DNA from 3 places in the Telluria sp. BA11 genome. Region 1 is predicted to be linked to each of the others. Evidence: predicted binding sites of a transcription regulator. Region 1 holds the regulator's gene; each other region holds the start of a gene.
What was found. Region 1 encodes HrcA, which represses chaperone genes, less so after heat shock. Its sites were predicted from a motif close to TTAGCACTCNNNNNNNNNGAGTGCTAA; they were not measured.
Positions count from the first base shown of each region.

Region 2: rpoH (RNA polymerase sigma factor RpoH) is a predicted target of HrcA. The motif match lies at 2,707-2,733, and genes of this name have one in related genera.
Region 3: groES (co-chaperone GroES) is a predicted target of HrcA. The motif match lies at 4,485-4,511, and genes of this name have one in related genera.

Region 1 covers NZ_CM155275.1:2,169,368-2,176,404, reverse strand. Annotated here, with positions in the region: gene AC1MGT_RS09535 (peptidylprolyl isomerase) at 1-93, shown strand, start outside; gene pdxA (4-hydroxythreonine-4-phosphate dehydrogenase PdxA) at 97-1,155, shown strand; gene rsmA (16S rRNA (adenine(1518)-N(6)/adenine(1519)-N(6))-dimethyltransferase RsmA) at 1,170-1,946, shown strand; gene AC1MGT_RS09520 (hypothetical protein) at 2,178-2,822, opposite strand; gene AC1MGT_RS09515 (hypothetical protein) at 2,842-3,435, opposite strand; gene AC1MGT_RS09510 (HAD family hydrolase) at 3,669-4,430, shown strand; gene hrcA (heat-inducible transcriptional repressor HrcA) at 4,522-5,538, shown strand; gene fur (ferric iron uptake transcriptional regulator) at 5,628-6,059, opposite strand; gene AC1MGT_RS09495 (outer membrane protein assembly factor BamE) at 6,135-6,746, shown strand; gene dapB (4-hydroxy-tetrahydrodipicolinate reductase) at 6,755-7,037, shown strand, end outside.
Region 2 covers NZ_CM155275.1:3,607,620-3,614,656, forward strand. Annotated here, with positions in the region: gene AC1MGT_RS15935 (hypothetical protein) at 1-85, shown strand, start outside; gene AC1MGT_RS15940 (hypothetical protein) at 52-579, shown strand; gene yghU (glutathione-dependent disulfide-bond oxidoreductase) at 640-1,482, opposite strand; gene rpoH (RNA polymerase sigma factor RpoH) at 1,683-2,573, opposite strand; gene ftsX (permease-like cell division protein FtsX) at 3,160-4,080, opposite strand; gene AC1MGT_RS15960 (cell division ATP-binding protein FtsE) at 4,077-4,748, opposite strand; gene ftsY (signal recognition particle-docking protein FtsY) at 4,772-5,926, opposite strand; gene AC1MGT_RS15970 (thiamine pyrophosphate-binding protein) at 6,026-7,037, opposite strand, start outside.
Region 3 covers NZ_CM155275.1:1,575,244-1,582,280, forward strand. Annotated here, with positions in the region: gene AC1MGT_RS06935 (xanthine dehydrogenase family protein molybdopterin-binding subunit) at 1-1,990, shown strand, start outside; gene AC1MGT_RS06940 (sulfite exporter TauE/SafE family protein) at 1,998-2,816, opposite strand; gene AC1MGT_RS06945 (EVE domain-containing protein) at 2,813-3,286, opposite strand; RNA gene ssrS (6S RNA) at 3,386-3,567, opposite strand; gene AC1MGT_RS06955 (cell division protein ZapA) at 3,614-3,925, opposite strand; gene AC1MGT_RS06960 (hypothetical protein) at 3,922-4,236, opposite strand; gene groES (co-chaperone GroES) at 4,601-4,891, shown strand; gene groL (chaperonin GroEL) at 4,931-6,577, shown strand; gene AC1MGT_RS06975 (PEP-CTERM sorting domain-containing protein) at 6,693-7,037, opposite strand, start outside.

The DNA.
Region 1 (7,037 bases):
GTCCTGCGCGACCGCAAGATGCAGGAAGCGATGGAAGACTGGATGCGCCAGGTGCGCGACCGTGCCTACGTCGAGTTCCGCGAGGAGCAGTAAGCCATGAGTGCGCCGCTGGCGCACCAACGTCCCACGCTGGCGATCACGGTCGGCGAGCCGGCCGGCATCGGCCCCGAGATCGCGATCCGCGCCGCCTGGGCCATGCGCGATGAGGCCGACTGCGTGCTGGTGGGCGACGCTGCCTTCCTGGCGCTCACGGCCAGCCTGATCGACCCTGATATCCGCCTGGCCGCCCTGTCGACCCAGGCGCTGCGCAATGGCGGCCTGCCGCACTTCGGCGCCGCGCGGCTGGCCGTGATCGACGTGCCGCTCGACGCCCACGTGGTGCCGGGCCGGCTCGATCCCGAGAATGGCCGCGCCGTGCTGGCCACGCTCGACCTGGCGATTGAAGGCTGCGAGCGGGGCTGGTTCGACGGCATCGTCACCGCGCCGCTGCAAAAAAGCACGATCAACGATGCCGGTGTCGCGTTCTCCGGTCACACCGAATACCTGGCCGAAAAGACCGGCACGCCGAAAGTGGTGATGATGCTGGCGGGCTCGCCAGGCGAGGATCAACCGTACCTGCGCGTTGCGCTTGCTACCACCCATCTGCCGCTGAAGGATGTTCCGGGCGCGCTCACGCGCGAGAACCTGACCCAGGTGCTCGACATCCTGCACGCGGATCTGACCACCAAGTTCGGCATCGCCGCGCCCGTCATCCTGGTCACCGGCCTGAACCCGCACGCGGGCGAGAACGGTTACCTGGGCCGCGAGGAAATCGACGTCATCACGCCGGTGCTCGAGGCAGCGCGTGCGCGCGGCATCGACGCGCGCGGCCCGTATCCGGCCGACACGCTGTTCCAGCCGAAGTACCTGAAAGACGCCGACTGCGTGCTGGCGATGTACCACGATCAGGGTCTGCCAGTGCTCAAGCACGCAACCTTCGGGCGCGGCATCAATGTCACGCTCGGCCTGCCGTTGATCCGCACCTCGGTCGACCATGGCACCGCGCTCGACCTGGCCGCGCAGGGCCTCGGCCTGGCCGATTGCGGCAGCATGATCGAAGCGATCGGCGCGGCCATGCACATGGTGCTGGCGCAACGCGCGGCCGGTATCAAATAATCAAGAAAGCATTCATGAAACACGTAGCACGCAAGCGCTTCGGCCAGAACTTCCTGACCGACAAGCAAGTCCTCTCCGACATCATCGACGCCATCGCACCGCGCCAGGGCGAGACCATGGTCGAAATTGGACCGGGCCTGGCCGCGATGACGGCGCTGCTGCTCAAGCAGCTCGACCACATGCACGTCGTCGAGCTCGACCGCGATCTGGTCACGCGTCTGGAAAAAGCTTATCCGCGCGAGCGCCTGACCGTGCATTCGGGCGACGCCCTGAAGTTTGATTTCGGCGCGATTCCGGTGGCCGAGGGACAGAAGCTGCGCGTGGTGGGCAACTTGCCGTACAACATTTCCAGCCCGCTGCTGTTTCACCTGGCGGACTTCGCCCACCTGATCGAAGACCAGCACTTCATGCTGCAAAAGGAAGTAGTCGAGCGCATGGTGGCCGAGCCGGGCAGCAAGACCTACGGCCGCCTGTCGGTGATGCTGCAATGGCGCTACGACATGTCGCTGATGTTCATCGTGCCGCCGACCGCGTTCGATCCACCACCGCAGGTCGAATCGGCCATCGTGCGCATGGTGCCTGTCAAGCAGCAACTGCCGTGCGACGCCAAGCGCCTTGAAGCGGTGGTGGCCAAGGCCTTCTCACAGCGGCGCAAGGTCATTCGCAATTGCGTGGCAGGGATGTTCACCGAGGCGCAGCTGGTGGAAGCGGGCATCGATCCGAGCGTACGGCCCGAAGCCGTCAGCCTGGCGCAGTATGTGGCGCTGGCCAATCTGCCAAGCCAGGCATAGTTTTCGCAGCCATCCGGCCCGCATGTCCCAGATCAAAGCGCCTTCAGGGCGCTTTTTTCATGGGCATGCTGCTGGACGGGCAAAAAAAAGGCCCGCTACAAGAGCGGGCCGAAATCCAATTCTTTTCTGAGGAGAGTTGGAGGAGACAGGATCAGTATGCTGCGTTACAGCATATAAGTCCAATTTTCCTTTCGCATACTCGACATAAGAATTTCGTATAACTTTCTAAGTCTATGCAGCGACGCACGTCACGTTGACGTTGCTCACCGTAGCGTCACCCATGGTGCCGGTCGGGTTCACGATAGTGCAGACCTGGCCAGCCGGCTGCTTGCTGACCGTGACGCCGTAGGTCGTGCCGAATTTCACCGCAGGCAGCGCGTAGGTAATCGGCGTCGTGGCAGGCGGGGTTGCCGGCGTTGCAGCCGTGTAGGTGCCACCCGTGCTGCCGTTGGCCAGCACCAGGCCGGCGCCGGTCAGGCCAGTGATCGTGCCACCGACAGTGAATTCGTTGATCTCGCAATCAATCGCGATATCGATCGATACAAGGCGGCCCGCCGTGTCGGCGTTATTGGCGTAAAGGCCGCCTTCAGGAGCGCTCGGCACGCAGGTCTGGTGTGCCGGCTGCGTGGTCACGGTGACGGCATAGGTGTCGCCATATTCCAGCTTGTCGGGGAAGGCAAAGCGTACCGCTGCGCCGGCAGTCGTTGGCGGTGCAACCTTTAATGGAACGCCGGCATTGCTCAGGACCAGGCCATCATAAACGAGTCTGGTCACCGAACCGGCAACGGTGAACTCGGCTTTGTCGCTGCCACCACAGGCGGCCAGGCTTGCAGCCAGCGCCAGCGCAAGCGCCGGGCGGATCAGGGAAGACTTCATGCGTTTGACTCCAGGAAAATTAAGGTGCGCACGTGACGGTCACGTTGTTCACATCGGCTGCGCCCATGGTGCCGACGCCGTTGGCGATGGTGCAGCTCTGGTTGGCAGGATTCGTCAGGATCGACACACCATATGGGGCGTCTTGTGCAACACGTGCCATGGTGAACGTGGTTGCGCCGGCGGGAACGATGACGCGGTCGGCGCCGTTGATCAGGACCAGTTCGCCCTTGAGATTGCTGACTGTGCCGCCGAGGGCTTGCGTCTTGAAGTCGCAAGAGATTCGAATGTTGGTGACATCGAAGCCAGCGCGACCTTTGTTGTAAAGGTATTGGCAAGTAGTGATGTCCACATTCGACGGTACACTCTTGACCTGCACATCGTACTTGTCATCCGACGAAATCAGCTCAGGAAAGCGGAACGTGGTCACACCGGTGCCGTTCGACGGAACCGGCACCTCGAACTCCGAGCCGCCGTTATTCATCAGGACCATGCCCGGCTTGGTCACGCCGGTAATCGTACCAGCCAGCAGTAGTTGACCATCGCTACCACCGCACGCCGTCAGCAGGACCGCGCATGCCAGCGCTGCGCTTGCGCGCAGGTAGGAACTCTTCATATATTCTCCAAATAATCTAGCGGGAAAGCGCAGGCTGCGCGGTTGGAATCAAAAAATCGCTCAACATTTTAGTTCATTTATTAGGCAACCGGTCCATTTGCGCCCCATTTCCATGTGTATCAGGTTGTAAGCACAATGTCATATGAGCAACGCGCAGCCCGTGCGGTTTGCTTTTGGCCGTATGCATCGCTATGCTGGCGTAGCGTTTTTTCATGCCTGTTCCCTGGAAGCCGATGACCCGCCATCCCTGGCCCAAAGCCGTACTGTTCGACCTCGACGATACCCTGTGGCCGATCGCGCCCGTGATCCGGGCTGCCGAAACCATTCTGTATGCGTGGTTGCAGCAGCATGCGCCGCGCGTGGCCGGGCGGTTCACGATCGACAGCCTGCGCAAGGCGCGCCTGGAATTGCTGGCCCGCGAGCCCCAGTACGGGATCGACCTGAGCGCGCTACGCCACGCCGGCCTGGTCGCCGCGTTCGAGCAGGCGGGGGAGGACGTCGCCCGGGTGGAGGAGGCCATGGTCGTCTTCGTTGCCGCGCGCAATGCCGTGACGCTGTATGACGATGTGGCGCCGGGCCTCGCGCGGCTCCGGCAGCGCGCGCTGCTGGGCTCGGTTACGAACGGCGTGGCCGACCTGGTCACCATCGGCTTGGCCGACCAGTTCCAGGCATCCGTGGCGGCGCGCGACTTTGGCGCCGCCAAGCCGGATCCGGGGATTTTCCTGGCAGGCTGCGCTGCGCTCGGGGTGCTGCCGGCCGACACCCTGTATGTGGGCGATGATTTGCTGCTCGACGTCCAGGGCGCCCAGCAGGCAGGTTTGCGCGCCGCCTGGATGAACCGCAGCGGCAAGATCAACGAGCTGGCCGACCAGGTGCGCCCCGATGTCGAGGTGAACAGCATCGATGCGTTGCTCGACTGGCTCGATGCGGCGCACGAGCTGCCACAGGAGCCGCCACACGAGTTGCCACACGGATCCGCGCCGATGCGCGTATAACACTGGGACGGACAGCAGGCCTTGCGCTGCCGTGCCGCGCCCCAATTTGATTCTCATCCCAGCACCACAGAAAAAGACGCTTCCCGGAACCATGCAACTCGATCACCGTGCCCAAACCCTGCTCAAAGCGCTTGTCGAACGCTATATCGCCGACGGCCAGCCGGTCGGCTCGCGCGCGCTGTCCAAGCTGTCGGGCCTGGAATTGTCGCCCGCGACGATCCGCAACATCATGGCCGACCTCGAGGACATGGGGTTCGTCGCCAGTCCCCACACCTCGGCTGGCCGGATTCCAACACCGCGCGGCTACCGCGTGTTTGTCGATACCTTATTGACCGTCAAGCAACTCGATGAAACGACGGTTGGCGCCGAGCGCATGCGCCTGCCGCTGCAGCATCCGCAAAAGCTGATCGCCAACGCGGCCCAGATGCTCTCGTCGCTGTCGCAGTTTGCCGGCGTGGTGCAGAGCCCGCGCCGCGAATCGGTGTTCCAGCAGATCGAATTCTTGCGCCTGTCCGAAAAGCGCATCCTGCTCGTGATCGTCGATCCGCGCGGCGATGTGCAGAACCGCCTGCTGCTGACCGATGTCGACTACACGCCGGCGCAATTGTCGCAGTCGGCCAATTACCTGAACCAGAACTTTGCCGGCCAGTCATTCGACGGCGTGCGCCAACGCCTCAGTGGCGAACTGCGCCAGTTGAGCGACGACATGGGGCGCCTCATGCATGCGGCGGTCGAGGCCGGCAGCGAAGCGATGGCCGAGAGCGACGACGTGGTCATTTCCGGCGAGCGCAACCTGCTGTCGGTGACCGACCTGTCGTCGAATATGAGTTCGCTGCGCCAGATGTTCGAGATGTTCGAGCAAAAGACCGGCCTGATGCAGTTGCTGGACATGTCGAGCAAGGCCGGGGGCGTGCAGATCTTCATCGGCGGCGAATCGAACCTGGTGCCGATGGACGAGATGAGCGTGGTCACTGCGCCGTACGCGGTCGACGGCCGCATCGTTGGCACATTGGGCGTCATCGGTCCCACGCGGATGGCGTACGAGCGGGTGATTCCGATCGTCGACATCACCGCCAAGCTGCTGTCGAACGCACTGAGCCAGCCTTAACAGTTTTCTACTGTTACCAAGACGCAAAAAGGGCGCACGGGAAATCCGATGCGCCCTTTTGCTGTGCAGCCTTGCCGGCTGCGAATAACTTAGCTTGCCTTGCGCGCCGCCTGGCACTGCGGGCAACTGCCGTAGATCGCCAGCGCATGATCGACGATCGTGTAGCCGTGGGTTTCGGCGATCATTTTCTGGCGCTGCTCGATTTCGTCGTCGTAGAATTCTTCGACCCGGCCGCAGGTGACGCAGACGAGGTGATCGTGGTGCGAGCCGGCGTTGAGTTCGTAGATGGCCTTGCCGGTTTCGAAGTGGTTGCGGTTGAGCAGGCCGGCCTGCTCGAATTGCGTCAGGACGCGGTAGACGGTAGCCAGACCGACGTCCATGTTTTCAGCCAACAGGATCTTGTAGACATCTTCGGCGGTGAGGTGACGCACGGCGCTGTTCTGGAAGATTTCCAGGATTTTCAGGCGCGGGAGCGTGGCCTTCAGGCCGCTTGCCTTCAGGTCGGTCGGATTGTTACTCATGTTTGTTACTCGCATATTGGCGGAGTGCTTTATGATATAGCGTTTTGAAAGCTCCCGCTCGATTTGAGGTTACCTATGCGCGTCAAACAAGCCGTATCCCATCGATTTTCCGCCAAGGCGGTGCTGGCGGCAGGTCTCGTCTGCACGCTGACGCTGTCCGGCTGCGCGTCCTGGCGCAACCAGACCCGTCCGGCGCCACCGGTGGCAACGGACTCGGCGGCCACCGCGGCCGACGCCGACAAATCGGCCGCCATCGCCAATGCCGGCGCGCAGACCGTGCAGGCTTCGCGCCTGCAAAAGTTCCTGTGGATCTTCTCGCCTTATCGCCCGGACATCCAGCAGGGCAACTTCGTCTCGCAAGAGATGCTGAACCAGCTGAAAGCCGGCCAGACGCGCGATCAGGTGCGCTTCCTGCTCGGTTCGCCTTTGCTGCTCGATGCGTTCCATGCTGACCGCTGGGATTACCCGTTCTACCTGGCCCGCGGCAATGGCGAGCTGACCACCAGCCGCGTCACCGTGTTCTTCAAGGATGACGTGGTCGAGCGCTTCGAAGGCGGCAACCTGCCAAGCGAGCGCGATTACATTGACCGTATCGCCGGCCCCGCCAAGGTGCCGAGCAAGAAAGAAAAGCCGGAAAGCCGTCCGGTCGCACCGATCACGGTGACTGCCCCGGCAACCCAGCAGTAAGGATTGCCATGACGATGTTGAATATCGCCGTAGCCGGCGCCAGCGGCCGCATGGGCCGCATGCTGATCGAAGCCATCCAGTACGCACCCGACGCCCGCCTGGCCGGCGCCCTCGACATGCCCGGTTCGCCGTTCATCGGCCAGGATGCCGGCGCCTTCGGGGGCTTCCTCACTGGCGTGATGATCGAAGACAGCATCAAGCACGGCCTGCACAACGCCGACGTGCTGATCGACTTTACCCGCCCGGAAGGCACGCTGGCACACCTCGCGTATTGCGCCGCCAACGGCAAGC
Region 2 (7,037 bases), 1.4 Mb from region 1:
GGCCGTGGCTCGCGTGCTGGGCCGAGTGCAGGCATTGGACGAGGGGGATACATGGCGAGCGACGACAGCAAACCCGACGACCTGACCGCAGCCATCCAGTCGGTGGCGCCGGTGGACACGCATCTTCAGGTCGTCGTGCGGTTGCAAAACAAGGCAGCACGGGCGCTGCATTATGTGGCCGAAGTGCGCGCGACGCGCTACGACCCGGCCACGCGCACCCTGACACTGGCCCTGTCCGACGAAGGCCGCGAAGTCATCCCGGGCCTGGCGGGCAAACTGCCCGTGTTCCGGCATGTCGATCCGGGCAGCCAGGCCGAGATCCACCTGAGCGTGCCCGACAAGATCGTCAAGCTGTCGCGCGCTGTTGGGTCTGGCGGGTCTGGCGAGCTGGCGTTCGAGACGCAGCAACTGTTTGATGTCCGTGAAGTCGTGGTCGAAGTGGCGTGGGCGGACGTGCCGTATTACCAGGACACGCGCGCCAGCGCGCTGCAAGATGCGCGCCTGCCTGCTGCGCGCTGGGAGCAGCACAAGGCGCGCGCGACGAAGCGCCCGGACAAGAAGCGCCCGCCCAAATCCTGAGGCAGGGCGGGAACGGTGGCTGGGCATGCAGCGGAGCATGCCCAGGGAAGGGCAGGGAGGTCAGTCGAGGTCGGCAGCGCTGTGGCGTTCCAGCACCTGGTCTTCCGCCGGCCCGAACGAGCGGTTGACCTTGCGTCCACGCACCACGGCGGGCCGCGCCGCGATCGCATCGGCCCAGCGTTTGACGTGCTTGTACTCGTGCACCGACAAAAATTTGGCCGCATCGTACAACTGGCCGAGCACCATGCCGCCATACCACGGCCAGATGGCCATGTCGGCGATCGTGTAGTCGTCGCCGGCCATGTAGCGGTTGTCGGCCAGATGGCGGTCGAGCACGTCGAGCTGGCGCTTGGTTTCCATCGCGTAGCGGTCGATCGGGTATTGCAGCTTTTCCGGCGCATACGCATAGAAGTGGCCAAAGCCGCCGCCCATGAATGGCGCCGAACCCATCTGCCAGAACAGCCAGTTCATCGTCTCGGTGCGCGCCACGCCATCCTTCGGCAGGAACGCGCCGAATTTCTCGGCCAGGTACACCAGGATCGCACCCGATTCGAACACGCGCACGGGCTCGGCGCCACTGCGGTCGACCAGGGCAGGGATCTTCGAATTCGGGTTGGCGTCAACGAAGCCGCTCGAGAACTGCATGCCTTCGTTAATGCGGATCAGCCAGGCATCGTACTCGGCGCCCGCATGGCCGGCGGCCAGCAGTTCTTCGAGCATGATCGAGACCTTCACGCCATTGGGCGTGGCCAGCGAATACAGTTGCAGCGGATGCTCGCCCACCGGCAGCGCCTGGTCGTGCGTCGGTCCGGCGACCGGGCGATTGATATTGGCAAAGGCGCCGCCCGGGGTGGCGGGTGGGGTCCAGACAGTTGGTGGAACATACGGCGTTGAATCAGGCATGGCTTTTCCTTGAGCTGACGTGTCAGAAGAACCATTCTAGCCAATGGGCGACAAACGTGTCGGCGGCGGCTTCACGCGTTCAAGTTACCCCGGTTTCGTGGCGGCCACGGAACAAAAAACCGCCAAGTCGGGGTCGAAAAGCGCAAAGCCGCACAAGAAAAAACCCCGCCGAAGCGGGGTTTCAGAGATGGCAGGACGGCTCAGACAAATGCCGTCAGCGCACCCTTCATCTTTTTGAGTGCAGCCGACTCGATCTGGCGAATGCGCTCGGCCGACACGCTGAATTCTTCCGCCAGCGTGTGCAGCGTGGCGCCCGAACCGTCGTCGTTGGCCAGCCAGCGCGCTTCGATGATGCGGCGCGAACGCGGGTCCAGCTTGCCGAGCGCCGATTCCAGGCCTTCCGACTGCAGGCGCGTGACCTGCTGCGCTTCGATGACCTTGGTCGGTTCTTGCTGTTCCGACGACAGGTAAGCGATCGGCGAGAACTTGTCGTCTTCATCGTCGGTTGGCGACTCGAGTGCGATATCGCGGCCCGAAAGACGGGTTTCCATTTCGATCACTTCTTCGCGCTTGACGCCCAGCAGCTTGGCCAGATCATCGACCTGACCCGGCGACATCGCATCCAGGCCGGTCTTGTTGCTGCGCAGGTTGAAGAACAGCTTGCGCTGTGCCTTCGTCGTCGCGACTTTGACCAGACGCCAGTTTTTGAGAATGTACTCATGCATCTCGGCCTTGATCCAGTGCATCGCGTACGACACCAGGCGCACGCCCTGGTTCGGGTCGAAACGCTTGACTGCTTTCATCAGGCCGATATTGCCTTCCTGGATCAGGTCGGCGTGTGGCAGGCCGTAGCCCAGATAGCCACGCGCGATCGACACCACCAAGCGCAGGTGCGACAACACCATCTTTTGCGCTGCGTCGAGATCGTTATCGTCGCGCAGCCGCTTTGCCAGCGACATCTCTTCTTCGTGCGTCAGCATTGGCAGGCGGTTCACTGCCGAAATGTACGCATCGATATTGCCGAGATTGCCGGTGAAACCTAGTCCCAGAGCACGATTGTTGGTCGGGACCAATGCGGATTGTGCGGACATGTTTATTTCCCTTTTAATAATCTTGCTGCATCCTGATAGGCCTCGGCCTCATGCCGGTGACGCCATCCTGAAGCGAATATCGCTTCGTCATGCGGATACTTTTGCTTGAAATTTGATTGCCTTGGACCATATATTAGCACTCCCCCAGAGAGAGTGCCAGAACGTGGCCAGAACTTAAGACTGTCCAAAGTATTGCCTATAGGAATTAAATCCACAAGCAAACTTACTGTAGAACAGCACTTGAATATTCGTTTGATGCAGCTCAGAAAAGAGCCGATAAACACTGGAAATCGCGTACAGGTTCAGAGTAAGGCGCAACAGGCAAGCTCTCTGTTGAATGGCGCACGTACGACTGGGGAGGCCTGTAGGAGTTCTACGCAAGACAGCGTAGGGAAGTGCGACGTGACCGTAGGAGTATGGGCGCACTGCGGCGCATTCCGACAGCCAGGTAATTGGGGAGGCAGCACAACGGCCGCCTCGCCCTGCTCTGGAAGTGGTGCCACTTCCGGCATTTTCAACACCCTGAATCAATCTTTTTTATTCAGCAATATTGTAGGAGTGCCGCTGTCGGCACCCCTGTAGCCTGTCAGCGTCCCCGTGCCAGGTGACGCCGTACCGACAGCATGGCGCCGATCAGGCCCAGTCCGGCACTCACTGCCAGCAAGCCAGCAATTTCCAGCCCTCCCAGCGCCATCAGCTGGAATTGCGAGCCATACAGCCGCGCAAATTCGGCGATGGCGCCATTCAGCGGGTGCAAGGCCAGCGCCACCACGCCCAGGGCCACGCCGCCGGCGCACAGGCCGAGCAGGGCGCCCGTATAGAAGAACGGGCGGTGAATGAAGTCATTGGTCGCGCCGAGCAGTTGCGAAACCGAGATTTCTTCTTTCTGCGTCAGCACCTGCAGGCGGATGGTATTGAACACCACGGCGATGACAACGATGCCGAGCGTGCCAGCCAGCAGCAGCAGGGCCAGGCGCAGGATCCCGAGCAGCGCGGCCAGACGCTTGACCCAGGCCGAGTCGACCTGCACCGTCTCGACGCCCGGCAGGGCGCGCAGGCGCTCGGTGATGGCGTCGACCTGTGCCGCAGCGCCGGCGCTGGCAAAGCCGCCCAGCTTCATCACGTAACTGTCCGGCAACGGGTTCTCACCCAGCGTTTCCAGCACCCCGCCCAGGCTGCTGCGTGCCTTGAGCGATTCCAGCGCTTCTTCACGCGGCACGAACATGACTTCGCCCTTGCCCTGCGCGACGATCTGGCGAATCTGCGGCAACAACGCTTGTGCATCGGGCCGGCTGACATCTTCGCGCATGAACAGACTGATCTCGGGGTCGACCGATAACTGCTCGGACAGTGGCCGTACGTTGTCGAGCAGGGTCAGGCCCGCGAACGGCAGCGTGAGCGCCAGCGCGACGACGAGCACGTTGAACAGGAAGCTGCCGGGCGACTTGCGCACGGTCGACAGCGCGGCCACCAGGGCGAAACGGTGCTGGCGCAACCACGGGCTCATGCTGCACCTCCGACCAGTTGGCCATTTTCCAGGCGGATGACGCGCTCGGCGCGCTCCAGCACGTAATCGTCGTGGGTCGAGATCACGCACGTGACGCCCACTGCATGGAACGAGCGCAGCGCATCGAGCACCTTGTCGGCCGCGACGCGGTCGAGGTTGGCCGTTGGCTCATCGGCCAGGATGATCTGCGGCCGGTTGACGATCGCGCGGGCCACGGCCACGCGCTGCTGTTCGCCACCTGACAGTTCGAGCGGCATCGCGCGGGCGCGGTCGAGCAGGCCAACCTTGTCGAGCGCGGCGCGGGCGCGCTGCTCGGCTTCGGCCGTGCGCGCGCCGGTGACCAGCATCGGCAGCATCGTATTGGCGAGGATATTGCGGTCGTTGAGCAGGCGCTGTTGCTGGAAGATGATGCCGATATTACGGCGCAGGAACGGGATCCCGGCCGGCTTGATGCGCCCCACGTCATGCCCGCTGACGATCACCTTGCCGCTGGTGGGCCGCTCGACGCCGGCGACCATTTTCATCAGGGTCGACTTGCCCGCGCCCGACGGGCCGGCCAGGTAGACCAGCTCGCCCTTGCCGATGGCGAGCGTGACGTCGTGCAGTGCGTAGCTGCCCTGAGCGTCGCCGTGGGTGTACTGCTTCGATACTGACTGGAATGCAATCATGGTGTCCTTGTTCGATCAGCCGCTCAGCCGAGCAGCGCGTCGACGAATTCTTCGGCATTGAATGGCTGCAGGTCTTCCAGCTTTTCGCCCACGCCGATGAAGTACACGGGAATCGGGCGGTTCTGCGCGATCGCGGCCAGCACGCCACCCTTGGCGGTGCCGTCGAGTTTGGTAACGACCAGGCCCGTCAAACCCAGTGCATCGTCAAACGCCTTGACCTGCGCCAGCGCGTTTTGGCCCGTGTTGCCGTCGATGACGAGCAGGATTTCATGGGGTGCACCCGCCATGCCCTTGCCGATCACGCGCTTGATCTTCTTCAGCTCTTCCATCAGGTGCAGCTGGGTCGGCAGGCGGCCGGCCGTGTCGATCATGACGACGTCGGTGCCGCGCGCCTTGCCCGACTGGACCGCATCGAACGCGACGGCGGCCGGATCGCCCGACTGCTGCGAAATCACGGTCACGTTATTGCGCTGGCCCCAGACCATCAACTGCTCGCGCGCGGCGGCGCGGAACGTGTCGCCCGCAGCCAGCAGCACCGACTGGTCGAAGCTTTGCATGTGTTTGGCCAGCTTGCCGATGGTGGTGGTCTTGCCGGCGCCGTTCACGCCCGCGATCATCATCACCAGCGGGTCGTGGCGGCCCAGCTCGAGCGGCTTTTGCAATGGCAGCAGCATCTCGATCATCAGGCTCTTGAGCGCTGTCTTGACGGCGGGCGCGTCGAGCAGCTTGTCTTCCTTGACCTTGCGGCGCAGTTCGGTGAGCAGGTGTTCGGTGGCGCCGATGCCGGCGTCGGACATCAGCAGCGCCGCTTCGAGTTCGTCGTACAGGTCTTCGTCGATGCGCGCACCGACGAACAGCAGCGACAGGTTGCTCGAGGTCTTGGACAGGCCGGCCTTCAGGCGCGCCATCCACGATTGCTTCTTTTCCAGCTCGGTGGTGGGGCGCTCGGCGGTTTCCGGGAACAGGTTGCCGCCTTCGTGCAGCACGCTGACCTCGGTCTTGACCTCGGGCTTGGGGTCAGGCTTGACCTCGGGCTTGGCGTCCTTCTTGATGTCGGGCTTGGCCACGGCTGGCGCCGGTGGCACCGGCCTGGCGGCAGGCGCCGCGGGTGCAGCAGGTACAACAGGTTCCGGCGCCGGGGTATCGGGCGCTTTCTTTCTTTTGAAGAAGCTGAACATAGTGTCTGGTGGGGGACTTCGTGCGAACGCCGGCGGGGCCGGCGATGAAAAAACGTGCGAATATTTTACCAGAGCAGCAATACGTTCCCGCTTTGCGCGTTAGCGTGCTCCTTTTGCGGCCTCGGCCTGCGCACGCATCATCTCGAGCGTGGCGTTCGGTGTGATCAGATTGCCGTCGTAGCGCAGCTCGATCACGGCCGGCAGCTGTTCCTGCGCCGTGTAGGCCAGCGCGCGTGCCAGCGCCGGTGCGAAGTCGGCGGTCTGGTCGACCACTTCGCCATGCCCGCCATAGGCGCGCGCCAGCGCCGCGAAATCCGGATTGTGCAGGTTGGTGCCCGACACGCGGCCCGGATAGGTGCGCTCCTGGTGCATGCGGATCGTGCCGAACATATTGTTGTTGAAGACCAGGATCACGACGCCGGCGCCGTACTGCACGGCGGTGGCCAGTTCCTGGCCCGTCATCATGAATTCGCCGTCGCCGGCAAAGGTCACCACGGCGCGCTCGGGATGCACGATCTTGGCCGCGACGCCGCTTGGCACCGCATACCCCATCGCGCCATTGGTCGGGGCCAGCTGGGTGCGCATGCCGCCGTACCGATAGAAGCGGTGCGCCCACGACGCGTAGTTGCCGGCGCCGTTGGTGATGATCGCGTCTGCCGGCAGCGCACCCTGCAGATCTTGCACCACTTGCCACAGGTCGAGCGGGACGCCTTCGCGCAGCAGGGCAGGTTGCGCCTGCCACGCGGCCAGATCGCTCCTGGCCTGCGTCACGCTGCCCTGCCAGCTTGCGTCAACAGGTTCCATCGCGGCGAGCATGGCGCACGCCTGCGGCATGCCGGCCGCGATCATCAGTTCGCCCTGGTACACGCTGCCCAGTTCTTCGGGATCGGGATGGATGTGCACCAGGCGCTGGGCCGGCACGGGCGCGGCCAGCAAGGTGTAGCCGCCGGTCGTCATTTCACCCAGGCGCGGGCCGATGGCGATGACGAGGTCAGCGTCTTTCACGCGTGCGGCCAGCTTCGGATTGATGCCGATGCCCACGTCGCCAATGTAGTTCGGGTGCGCATTGTCGAGCAGGTCCTGGAAGCGGAACGTGCAGCCCACCGGCAGG
Region 3 (7,037 bases), 590 kb from region 1:
GCAAGGCATCAAGACTGCGCTCTTGCAGGTAGTGGCCGACGAACTGCGCCTGGCGCCTGGCCGCCTGCAGCTCGTCACCGCCGACACGGCGCGCACGCCGGACGAAGGCATCACCGCCGGCAGCAATTCGATGAAGGACAGCGGCACGGCGCTGCGCCATGTGGCCGGCCAAGTGCGTCTGCGCCTGGGCGAACTGGCTGCCACGCGCCTGGGCGCGCCCGCGGGCAGCCTGGCGCTCAAGGATGGCGCATTCAGCACGGGCGGCCGGCGCGTCACGTTCGGGCAACTGGTGACGGGCCAGGAACTGCACCTGCGCGCCACGCCAACGCCCGCACCACCCCCGCCAAGCCCGCGCACGGCAATCGGCAAGTCGGTGCCGCGCATCGATATCCCGGCCAAGGTCACGGGTGGCGCTGCCTACGTGCAAGACCTGCGGCTGCCGCAGATGGTGCATGCGCGCATCGTGCGGCCGCCGTCGCAGGCCGCGCGGCTGATCGCTGTCGATGCCGCCGCGATCGAACGCCTGCCGGGCGTGCTCAAGGTGGTGCAGGACGGGCGCTTTCTCGCCGTGATCGCCGAGGGCGAGTACCGCGCCGTGAAGGCGGCGACGGCGCTGGCGCGGGCCACGCGCTGGGAGACGCCAGCGTCGCTGCCGGTGCATCCCGACGTGAATGCCTTTATCCGCGCCCAGCCGGCCGAGGCGCTGCCGATCCTGGCGCGTGGCACCGCCGGATCGGCCGGCCGCCAGTTTGCCGCGCGTTACACGCGCCCGTTCCAGCTGCACGCCTCGATCGGCCCCTCGTGCGCCGTGGCGCAACTGGTCGATGGCCGCTATACCGTCTGGACCCACGCACAGGGTGTCTTCCCGCTGCGCACGGCCCTGGCCGAACTGATCGCCGTCAACGAAGACACGATCCGCTGCATCCACGTCGAAGGGTCGGGCTGCTATGGCCACAACGGGGCCGACGATGTCGCGGCCGACGCCATCCTGCTTGCGCGCGCCCTGCCCGGTCGGCCCGTGCGCGTGCAGTGGATGCGCGAAGAAGAACACGCGTGGGAGCCGTTCGGCGCGGCGATGGTGGTGCAGGTGGCCGCCACGCTCGACAGCACCGGCCGCATCGCCGACTGGCAGCACGACGTCTTCACGCCACCGCACAACACGCGCCCCGGCAAGGCCGGTAACCTGCTGGCGGCCACGCACCTGGCGCGCCCGTTTGCGCCACCCGTTGCCAAGCCTGCGCCGCAACCCGAAGGCAGCGGCGACCGCAATGCGATTCCGTATTACGTGCTGCCCAATGCGCGCGTGGTGCACCACTTCCAGCCAAAGCCGGTGCTGCGCTCGTCGGCGCTGCGCGGCCTGGGCGCCTACTGCAATGTGTTTGCCATCGAAAGCTTCATGGACGAACTGGCGCGCGCCGCGAACAGCGACCCGGTCGCGTTCCGGCTGCGGCATCTGGACGATCCACGCGCTCTTGACGTGGTCAAGCTGGCGGCAGCAAAATTTGGCTGGGATGCGTACCGGCGCCCTGCCCGGCGCGGCCGCGGCTTCGCGTTTGCGCGCTACAAAAACCTGGCCTCGTACTGCGCCATCGCGGTGGAAGTCGAGGTGGCGCGCGAGACGGGCCTGGTGCGCATCACGCGCGCGGTGAGCGCCGTCGATTGCGGCGAGATCGTCAGCCCGGACGGCGTGCGCAACCAGATCGAGGGCGGCATCATCCAGTCGGCCAGCTGGACCTTGCTGGAACAGGTGCGCTTCGACGCATCGCGCGTGCTGACGGTGGATTGGGCATCATATCCGATCCTGCGCTTTGCCCAGGCGCCGGAGCAGATCGACGTGCACCTGATCGACCGCCCCGGCCAGCCGTTCCTGGGCACCGGCGAAGCGGCGCAGGGCCCGGCGGCAGCGGCGATTGCCAACGCGGTGTTCGACGCCTGCGGCCTGCGCATGCGCGACCTGCCGCTGGACCGCGCGCGGGTGCGCAAGGCCTAGCTACAGTCTAGTTGAACGCTTTCCAGAACATGTAGGCAGCCAGCGCGCACAGGATGACGCTGAAGATGCGCTGTAGTTGACGTACCGGCAGCTTGTGCGCGGTGCGCGCGCCCAGCGGCGCCATCGACACGCTGGCCAGCACGATGATCGCCAGCGCCGGCAGGTAGATGAAGCCCAGCGACCAGGGCGGCAACCCAGGTTCGCCCCAGCCGAAATAGACGTTCGACAGGGTCCCCATCAGCGCAACCGGAAAGCCGATCGCGGCACTGGTGGCCACGGCGTTATGGATGCGTACATTACAGCGCGTCATGAACGGCACCGAGACGAAGGCGCCGCCCGCCCCCACGAGCCCTGCCAGGATGCCGATCACGCTGCCCGCGGCAAACATGCCCGGCTTGCCGGGCAGCTCACGCGCCGCTGCCGGTTTTTTCCCGATCAGCATCTGGATCGCCGAGTACGCCACGAAGCAGCCGAAAAAGAAGGCCAGCACCGGGGTGTTCATCTGCTTGCCGATCCAGGGCCCGATCCACGCGCCGAGCAGGATGCCGGGCGTGAACAAGCGTACGATCGGCCACAGCACGGCGCCGTGCTTGTGATGCGCACGCACCGACGACAACGAGGTAAAGAAAATGGTGCCCAGTGAGGTGGCGATCGCCATGTGCACCACGAGTTCCTCGGGAAAGCCGCGCGCCGTGAAGATCATCGTGATGAACGGCACGAGGATCATGCCGCCGCCGACGCCAAGCAGGCCAGCCACGAAGCCACCAAACGCGCCCATCGCCAGCAGGGCCAGAATCAGCAGCGGATCGAATGCGAGCGCCATCATGTCGTTCCTTTGCCGCGCACGAGCGCGACGATGGTCGTGTACTGGGCTTTCGTGACCGGCGAGATCGACAGACGGCTGCCCTTTTGCAGCAGCACCATGTCGTCCAGCGCAGCCACCGTGCGCAGTTCGGCCAGCGGCACGAAGCGGCCCGCTTCGACCGCCTTGACATCGACCGAGATCCAGCGCGGCGTTTCGGGCGTGGCCTTCGGGTCGTGGTAATGGCTGGCGGCGTCGAACTGGGAGGCATCGGGGTACGGGCCACTGACGATTTCGGCGATGCCGGCCACGCCGGGCAGCTTGCCGCCCGAGTGGTAGAACAGCACGCCGTCGCCGACGGCCATGGCGTCGCGCATGAAGTTGCGCGCCTGGTAGTTGCGTACGCCAAACCAGGCCACGGTGGCACCGGGGGCGGCCAGGACGTCGTCGAAACTGACTTCGTCGGGCTCGGATTTCATCAACCAGTAGCGCATCGCGCTGTTCTCCCTGCCAGCACACGATGCATCGGATGCATCAGTGAATGCGCACATAAAAAAAGCGGCTGCGTACCGAGTGCGCAACCGCTTGTATGTTTAGTCCCCGCCTGTGCCGTTTTTGCCGGCATCCTGAACCACAACGGTTCAAGGCGGTCACGGTCAGATCAATTTCGGGTTCGTCGGACTAGCGACGCTCACACCCATCGAACTTGTTCCACGACCTATGCGTAAGAATGGTTCAAGGAATATATGGCAAATCTCGAACACCGCAGGGCAGAAGAGAGTTTACTCCTTTGACCAGCCCTGTCAAACGGATTCGGCCTTTCAGGACAGATTTTCCTGGCCCGCCAATACCCGATCGAGGACCGTGTGCATCGACTCGAGTTTTTGCTTGACCTCGAGGATCGACATGTCCGACAGCGGCCCTTGCGGCGACTTCACCGACAGGAATTCGGCAGCCACGCTCAGCGCCGCCATCACGGCGATGCGGTCGGTGCCCTTGACCTTGCCGGAATCGCGCAGCTGGCACATCTTGCCGTCGAGGTAGCTCACCGCTTCGCGCAGCGTGCGCTGTTCGCCGTCGCGGCACGCCAGACGGTAGGACTGGCCCATGATATGCACGTCGAGATGGATCATAGTGCCCCCTGACGACGAGCGTGGGCGAGATGCGGCGGGATCGGCGCATTGGGATCGGGCGGCGCCTCTTCGGCTGGTTCGGCTGCGGCAGATTCGTCTGCGTCGCCCGATGCGTCCGGCGGCTTCGGCAATTCGTCGAGCAATGCTTCGACGCGGCGCTGCGCCTCGATCAGGCGCTCCTTGAACGCGAGGTTCTCGGTGCTGAGCAAGGTATTGGCCTGGCGGAGCAGGTAATTCTCGGCGCGCAACGACTGGGTCAGTTGCGCAAGCCGGTCGATTTTGTCTGAGAGGTCTTGGAATTCGGAAATCATTCGACACTATAGGATCGAGTTGCTTTTTCCGTCAACCGGTGCCCATTGCCGTGCGGCAGTAATAACACGCTGGCGTGCGGCGTCAATGTGGTCGGCGGTGTACGCTGCCGCCCTCCGGTCGTGCCATCCACAGCCGACAAACGCTGGCAAACATTGCGCATATGCCAATGTCATGATTGCGCTATATCAAGTGTTTAAAATGTTTTCGCCATCATGCGCCTTGAAAAGGCAGGTTATCGTCCCTATAATTAGCACTCGTTAGCTGAGAGTGCTAACAACTCTTTGCAGACCGGCGCAGCATCATCAACTTGCTGCGACGGCGTCAAAAACGCCAGTTAATCCATTGAATATTAAGGAGTTTTGCATGAACCTTCGCCCTCTGCACGATCGCGTAATCGTGAAGCGTCTCGACCAGGAAACCAAAACTGCGTCCGGCCTGATCATCCCTGATGCCGCGGCAGAGAAGCCGGACCAAGGCGAAGTTCTCGCCGTTGGTAACGGTAAAGTGCAAGATAACGGCCAGCTCCGCCCTCTGGAAGTGAAAGTCGGCGATCGCGTGCTGTTCTCCAAGTATGGCGCTCAGACCGTCAAGATCGATGGCCAGGAACTGCTGGTGCTGCGCGAAGAAGAAATCCTCGCGATCGTCGCACTGTAATTTCTGACCCCACTCACGAACATTTCGGAGAAATAACAAATGGCAGCTAAAGAAGTAGTATTCGGCGACGCAGCGCGCGCCAAGATGGTCGAAGGCGTCAATATCCTCGCCAATGCAGTCAAAGTCACCCTGGGCCCGAAAGGCCGTAACGTCGTGCTCGAGCGCTCGTTCGGCGCGCCGACCGTCACCAAGGATGGTGTCTCGGTCGCCAAAGAAATCGAACTGAAAGACAAGCTGCAGAACATGGGCGCGCAGATGGTCAAGGAAGTTGCTTCCAAGACCAGCGACAACGCCGGTGACGGCACCACCACCGCGACCGTGCTGGCACAAGCCATCGTTCGCGAAGGCATGAAGTTCGTTGCCGCCGGCATGAACCCGATGGACCTGAAGCGCGGCATCGACAAGGCAGTTGCTGCCACCGTCGAAGAACTGCGCAAGATCGCCAAGCCAACCACCACCACCAAAGAGATCGCACAAGTCGGCGCCATTTCGGCCAACTCGGAAACCTCGATCGGTGAGCGCATCGCTGAAGCGATGGAAAAAGTGGGCAAGGAAGGCGTCATCACCGTGGAAGACGGCAAGTCGCTGAACGACGAACTGGACATCGTGGAAGGCATGCAGTTCGACCGCGGCTACCTGTCGCCGTACTTCATCAACAACCCGGACAAGCAAGTCGCCGTGCACGAAAACCCATTCGTCCTGCTGTGCGACAAGAAGATCTCGAACATCCGTGACCTGCTGCCGGTACTGGAACAAGTCGCGAAAGCTGGCCGTCCACTGGTCATCGTCGCTGAAGACATCGACGGCGAAGCGCTGGCGACCCTGGTCGTCAACAACATCCGCGGCATCCTGAAGACCGTCGCTGTCAAGGCCCCAGGCTTTGGCGACCGTCGCAAGGCCATGCTGGAAGACATCGCTGTCCTGACCGGCGGCCAGGTCATCGCTGAAGAAGTCGGCCTGACGCTCGAAAAGGTCACGCTGGAAGAGCTGGGCCAGGCCAAGCGCATCGAAGTCGGCAAGGAAAACACCATCATCATCGACGGCGCCGGCCAGGCTGAATCGATCGAAGGCCGCGTCAAGATGATCCGCGCCCAGATCGAAGAAGCGACCTCGGACTACGACCGCGAAAAACTGCAAGAGCGCGTGGCCAAGCTGGCCGGCGGCGTTGCCGTGATCCGCGTCGGTGCAGCCACCGAAGTCGAGATGAAGGAAAAGAAAGCACGCGTCGAAGATGCACTGCACGCTACCCGCGCTGCTGTGGAAGAAGGCATCGTTGCCGGCGGCGGCGTGGCCCTGCTGCGCGCTCGTGCCAACATCACTGTCAAGGGCGACAACCCTGACCAGGACGCTGGTATCAAGATCGTTCTGCGCGCAATGGAAGAGCCACTGCGCATGATCGTCCAGAACGCCGGCGAAGAGCCATCGGTCGTCGTTGCAGCAGTGTTGGCCGGCACCGGCAACTACGGCTACAACGCAGCCAACGGCACCTACGGCGACATGGTCGAAATGGGCGTGCTGGATCCAGCCAAGGTCACCCGTTCGGCACTGCAGAATGCAGCGTCGATCGCCGGCCTGATGCTGACCACCGATTGCATGGTGTCGGAACTGGCTGAAGACAAGCCAGCCGGCGGCATGGGTGGTATGGGCGGCATGGGCGGCATGGGTGGTATGGACGGCATGATGTGATTGCCGGGGCAGTCCGGGCGAAGCGCGCTGCAGGCTTCGCCCCCGCTACCCACGATAAAAAACCCGCGAGGTTCACACCTCGCGGGTTTTTTGTTGTCTGCGTTGTCTGCGTCTTTCAGCGGACGCGCGACCCCTTGCGACGCAGCCACAGCAGCGCAGCCAGTGCGATACCGCCGAGCCACAGCGTGCCTGGTTCAGGTACTTCGGTCGGCACGACCGGTTCGACCACGGTGTCGCCCGGCGGCGTTGGCGTCGTTGGCGTCGCCGGTACGGTCGGGATACCTGGCGTGCCAGGAGTACCCGGCGTACCAGGGGTACCAGGCGTACCAGGGGTCCCCGGCGTGTCGATACCGGTGCCTGGCGTCGGCGGGGACGGCGGCGTCTTGACCGGCAGTTCGGGCACGTCATTGCCGCCGCCGTCCGGCACGGGGACCGGAGGCGGTACCTCTTTGACGCCAGG